DNA from 2 places in the Bacillus arachidis genome. Region 1 is predicted to be linked to the other one. Evidence: a T-box and tRNA genes for the amino acid it is inferred to sense, from the RefSeq annotation. Region 1 holds a T-box; the other holds one or more tRNA genes.

The links. A T-box is a leader RNA that pairs with one kind of tRNA and senses whether it is charged. The one in region 1 lies ahead of argS (arginine--tRNA ligase), so its partner is inferred to be a tRNA-Arg.
Region 2: it encodes a tRNA-Arg, which carries the amino acid that the T-box ahead of argS (arginine--tRNA ligase) is inferred to sense. The anticodon was not compared.

The regions. Positions count from the first base shown of each region.
Region 1 is NZ_CP127376.1:2,043,776-2,046,978, forward strand. It holds gene QRY57_RS11960 (BrxA/BrxB family bacilliredoxin) at 1-168, shown strand, start outside; gene QRY57_RS11965 (class I SAM-dependent methyltransferase) at 218-994, shown strand; T-box leader at 1,035-1,249, shown strand; gene argS (arginine--tRNA ligase) at 1,294-2,982, shown strand; partial or broken gene QRY57_RS27140 (IS66 family transposase) at 3,188-3,203, shown strand, end outside.
Region 2 is NZ_CP127376.1:3,965,000-3,968,202, reverse strand. It holds gene rph (ribonuclease PH) at 1-13, shown strand, start outside; gene QRY57_RS22085 (XTP/dITP diphosphatase) at 24-635, shown strand; gene QRY57_RS22080 (metallophosphoesterase) at 649-1,155, shown strand; tRNA gene QRY57_RS22075 (tRNA-Gly) at 1,257-1,330, shown strand; tRNA gene QRY57_RS22070 (tRNA-Arg) at 1,332-1,405, shown strand; gene QRY57_RS22065 (MFS transporter) at 1,630-3,018, opposite strand.

The sequences.
Region 1 (3,203 bases):
ACAGCTACAATGCGTGAATACTTCGGAGATATTCCACCGTCTTCACCATCTATGGCGTTATTAAAAGGAAAAGAAGTTGTTCACTTCATTCATCGTCATGAAATTGAAGGAGCAACAATGGAAGAAATCATTAATAATTTAGAACAGGCTTTTGAAAAGCATTGCTAAAAAGGGGGAGAATGATTCTCCCTTTTTTCTTTATATATGAGGTGAAAAGATGATTGTAACAACAGCAGGACGAACGAATAAGGAAATGACAACTTATGCAAAAGAGGTAGCGGAAGAATTACAAAGCTCTTTTGTCATGCGGAATGATATATCTGTATCCAAGCTACATGAGCAGTTTAAGCAAGATATACTCGTTGTAGGCAAAAATCGATTAGCGATTTATCCAAAAGGTACAGAAGAATCGTTCTTTTTCCATCCTAACTCTGCAATGTTTCGTGTGAAAAGATTAATGCGTGGAGAACATGATCCATTTGTACAGGCTGCAAAATTAGAAAAAGGAATGACGGTGTTAGATTGTACGCTCGGTATGGCATCAGATAGTATTGTTGCAAGCTATGTTGTAGGAGAAGAAGGGGCTATTACGGGACTTGAGGGGAATCGTTACATGGCTTATATAATGAATAAAGGTTTAAAGCAGTGGTGTGCAGGTATTTCAGAAATCGATAAAGCAATGCGTAGAATTAGAGTGAAGAGAAATGAGCATTTTGATTTCTTAAAGCGCTGCGAAGACAACAGTTATGATGTTGTATATCTGGATCCAATGTTTGAAGAAACTGTAATTGAATCAGATGGGATTCGTGGCTTAAAACACTTTGCTTTGTATAACGATGTCACAGATGAAACCATTGCAGAGGCAAAGCGTGTTGCTAGGAAACGTGTTGTCTTAAAAGATCATTTCCGTAGTACACGATTTGAGAGACATAACTTTTTAGTATATAAGCGGAAAAGTGCGAAATTTCATTTTGGTGTAATTGAACCTTGCTAATTGTTTGAAAAGATGTATAATAAGCAATAATCAATTATATATGATGTCGTAGATGAAGAGAGTAGTCTGGTTCAGAAGTAAAGCGAGCTAGGGATGGTGAGAGCCTAGTACGGAGAAATGGATGAAGCGCACTTCGGAGACGCTGCTTGAAATGAATAGTAGAGTAAGCCGGGGCCCCCTGTCCTCGTTATAAACGGGAAAGTGGTTCGTAGTGAACAACAAGGGTGGTACCACGGGTGATAACTCGTCTCTTTTTTAGAGACGAGTTTTTTGTGTTTAAAAAATAAGGAGGGAGCAACATGGAATATAAAATTAAATTTGCAAAAAGTTTATTTGAAGTAATTGAATCAGAATTATCATTGGAACAGATTACAGATCTAATTGAAACGCCGAAGCAAGATGAATTCGGAGACGCAGCATTCCCTTGCTTCATGCTCGCTAAACAATATAAAAAAGCACCAGCAATTATCGCGAAAGAAATCGCTGAGAACTTAAATGATTCATTTTTTACAAAAGTGGAGGCAGTTGGACCATATGTGAACGTGTTTTTCAACCGTCATATAGTAAGTGGTGATGTATTAAAAACGATTTTAGTTGAAAAAGAAGAATATGGACAGGGGTATTTTGGGCGAGAAAAAACAGTAGTAATCGATTACTCTTCACCAAATATCGCGAAACCGTTCTCCATGGGACATTTACGTTCAACGATGATCGGGAATTCTTTAAAACATATCGCTGAAAAGTGTGGATATGAGGTTGTAGGAATTAATTATATTGGCGATTGGGGAACACAGTTCGGGAAATTAATTACCGCATATAAAAAATGGGGAAATGAAGAACTTGTAAAAGAAGATCCAATTCGTGAATTATTCAAATTATATGTTCAATTCCACGAAGAAGTCAAAGAGAAGCCAGAGCTAGAAGAAGAAGGGCGTGCATGGTTTAAGAAATTAGAAGATGGTGATGAAGAAGCAGTCTTTTTATGGAACTGGTTCCGTCATGAATCTTTAAAAGAGTTCTCCCGTATTTATGAATTGCTTGGTGTTGAATTTACGAACTTCCAAGGAGAAGCTTTTTATAATGATAAAATGGATGATTTTGTTGAGATTTTAGAAGAAAAAGGGCTATTAGAAGAATCCGATGGTGCGCAAGTTGTCAATTTAGAAAAAGAAAATATGCCACCATGTTTAATTAAAAAATCAGATGGAGCGACACTTTATGCAACGCGCGATTTAACAGCAGCACTATATCGTCAAAACACATATGCATTTGATAAAGCACTGTATGTAGTAGGAGCAGAACAAAGTTTGCACTTTACACAATTTTTCACGGTATTAAAGAAATTAGATTATAACTGGGTAGATGGGATGGCTCATGTACCATTTGGACTCATTTTAAAAGATGGTAAAAAGATGTCCACACGTAAGGGGAAAGTAGTATTACTAGAGGAAGTATTAGAAGAAGCGATTACGCTTGCAGAGCAAAATATTGAAGAGAAAAATCCAAACCTAAAGCAAAAAGAGGAGGTTGCTAAGCAAGTTGGTGTCGGAGCAGTCATTTTCCATGATTTAAAAAATGAACGTATGCACAATATTGAGTTCTCCTTAGAAAAAATGCTGAAATTCGAAGGAGAAACAGGACCGTATGTTCAATATACACATGCACGTGCTTGCTCTATTTTAAGAAAAGAAAATGCTGAATTTGAAATAGAGTCATTTGAGTTAAGCGATGATTATAGTTGGAGTACGATAAAATTATTAAATAGATTTCCTGAGGTCATTGAAACAGCTTTTTCTAAAAATGAACCTTCGCATATTGCGAAATATTTGTTAGATGTAGCGCAGGCATTTAATAAATACTATGGAAATGTTCGAATTTTAGAAGATAATGAAGAGAAAGAAAGTAGACTTGCACTTGCTTATACTGTAACGATTGTATTAAAAGAAGGATTACGTTTACTTGGCATGGGCGCTCCAGAAGAGATGTAGGTAAAGCAATTTTATGATTCAAAATATCTCCGCACATTAATACAATATAAGTATTGAATTTTTATTAGGGAAATACTGTGGAGCTGCCTGTAAGCACAGGCAGCTTTTTTATATATAAGTAAGCGTTAAATATTTCCCATCTACTATTTGTAAATAACTCATGAGAGAATCTCCTTACATACTACATGTGGAGGTTTTTTTATAAAAAAACCGGATGCCCT
Region 2 (3,203 bases), 1.9 Mb from region 1:
TTACATAGAATAGAGGTGGACAAATGAAACAAGTTGTTGTAGCAACGAAAAACATGGGGAAAGTACGTGAATTTGCCGAGTTATTTGAGAGATTTGATTTAGAAGTAAAATCTCTTCATGACTTTCCTCACATCGAAGAAGTCGAAGAAACTGGTGAAACATTTGAAGAAAATGCAATTTTGAAAGCGGATAGTTTATGTAAGCAGTTAAATTCAATTGTTATTGCAGATGATTCTGGACTTATTATCGATGTGTTAAATGGAAAACCTGGCGTCCGATCTGCTCGTTATGCAGGTGAACCAAAAGATGATCAAGCGAATATTGATAAAGTTTTAACAGAATTAGAGGGTACTCCGGCGGAAAACTGTACAGCGCGTTTTTATTGCGCGTTAGCGGTTGCTTTTCCAGAAGAGAATAAGAACCCGGTTATTGTAAATGGTACATGTGAAGGAAAGATTTTAAATCAACCTCGTGGTGAAAATGGTTTCGGATATGACCCAATCTTTTATGTAGAAGAATATAAAAAAGCGATGGCCGAGCTAACTTCGGATGAGAAAAATGAAATCAGTCACCGCGGGCGTGCTCTTCGTAAGTTAGAGGAGAAAATTCCAGCGTGGTTTTTAGAAGAAGAGTGAGGGAGAGAGACCGATGAGAGCTTTAATTGTAAGCGATAGTCACGGTTCTACGAAAGAATTACAACAATTAAAAGAAACATATGAGGGAAATGTAGATGTTATGATTCATTGTGGTGATTCAGAACTAACACCGGATCACCAGGATTTGCAAGGATTCCAAGTAGTAAAAGGAAATTGCGATTTCTATAATGGTTTTGAAGAAGAAATTATTATTGATGTAGATGGAATGCGCTTTTTGGTCACACATGGTCATCGGTATAATGTTAAAATGACTGTGCAAACACTTCTGTATCGTGCGAAAGAAGTGGAAGCGGATATAGTATGCTTTGGACATTCACATATGTTAGGTGCGGAATTTATTGATGATATTTTATTTATCAATCCTGGAAGCATTGTATTGCCGCGTTCCCGTAAAGAAAAAACATTTACTTTGTTAGAAGTAAATGAAAATAACATTGAAATTCGATTTGAAACATTAAATGGAAAAGTTGTTGCACATAAAACTTTTCAAAGAGGATAAGAAAAATTATCCTCTTTGAAAAAAAGTATTGACTTTATCCCTGTGTGCAAATATAATAAACCTTGTCGATAAGATATTAAGTAAAAATAAAAACAAAATATGCGGGTGTAGTTTAGTGGTAAAACAAGAGCCTTCCAAGCTCTGGTCGAGAGTTCGATTCTCTTCACCCGCTCCATGTCCCAGTAGCTCAGCAGGATAGAGCAACGGCCTTCTAAGCCGTCGGTCGGGAGTTCGAATCTCTCCTGGGACGTCTTTTAAAACCGTTAAGTTCATTATGAACTTAACGGTTTTGTGTTTTTAGGTAATAATAAAACGATTCTACCTTTGAAGAAATCAACTTCCTAAATATAATTTAGGGAGTTTTTTTGCGACTAAAAAAAGAAGTGTTTGGAGGTTTTATTTAATAAAAAAGAACCCTAAAATTTTGGTCTTAGGGTTCTCACATGAAATAATTATTTTAAGGTTATTATAAATCTATTTTGTCGCTTTTCGTCCCACTAATACCCAGTACAGAGATAAACTGAAAAGGGTAATGAGTACGAGGATAAATAGGATATTACTAAACATGGAAGCATCCGAATTGTTTATAATCCCTAGGAAATTTTTTCTCAATGCAGAATGGTCCATCATTGCGGCTGTATAGGCAATTCCGATTGACATAGCGACATTAAGTGTTAAATTATAAAATCCGATTGCTGTTCCTGTTTTTTCTTTTTCAATCGTACAAATGCAAGAATCAAGTAATGGTGCATACATGAATGCAAATGAACTAGAGAAAAGAACCATAGATATTACGAATACAATAACAGAAGTTTTTATAAAGAATCCGCCTAATAGCAAGCTGATCATAATGCTAACCATAGCGATTGTAATACATTGCCTGCTTCCCATAACCTTCGCAATTTTTCCAGAAAGAGCCCCGACTATCGTAGCTGCTATATAGCCAGGAATCAATAATAGTGAAATGGTATCTAGTTTCAAACCATACATCTTTTCAAGCAAGAATGGAAATAAGAAAATATATGCTAACTGTACAGAGTAAATGATAAAAGCAACGCCAAGCAATGAGATAAACTGTTTATTTTGAAAGAAGGATATACCGATAAAAGCCTTTGAGTTCTTGCTGATATAAGTAAGGAACAAGGCAATTGCAACAATAAACAAGAGAAGGTACATCCAATTGAAATCGGTAATATATAGTAGTAGGGATGCTGAAATCGTTCCTACTAGAAATAATCCTAATACATCTACATGACTGTTTGTCGCTTCTTCCTTAGGAAGATATTTTAAAATAAAAGGAAGAGTGAAAAGTGTTACTAAAGAAATTAAAAATAGAGTTGTCCAGTGGAAGTATGTTGAAACATAACCTCCAGTTAATGCCCCGATAAGCTGTGAAAGAGCAAAACTACTTGTACTTAATCCTAAAAATTTCTTTTGTTCATCTGCAGGTAAATGCTTTGTAACGAATATTACATATAACGTTTCAGCTGATGCTAAACCGGCAGTTTGGATAATACGTGAGATAACAACTAGTATAAACGAGTGTTGCAAAATATATCCCATAGCGGAACCAACGCAGATTAAAATGATCCCAACGGTAAAAAGTTTTCTGAAACTAACAGAATCCGCTAAAGCAGCGTAAACGACTGCCCCAATTCCAATCACAAGACCAGCTAATGTTGCCTGCCAGCTAACGGTTGTCGCTGAAATGTGAAAATCCTTTGCCATATCAACAGAAATAATCTTAAATGAATTGTCAATTACTAAACATAATAGAAATAACAGTAAGGTAAAAGGTACTGCTTTTTTAGCGCTAAATTCCTGCGTTTTTTTCGTGCTTACATCTGCACTTATTGTAGACATAGTTATATTCCTCTCTTCTTGTTATTTAGGGAATGGTCTTTCTGAGTCATGATTGTTTGGCCTTTAACTACCAATTAATTCTTTTGTAAAAAGATGGTTTCAGTAATTTCTAAACCATTTGTTTCATATGCGGGGGTTCCTTGTGCACAGTTGTACCCATTTTTGTTCGTTTCTTCTTATGGTGC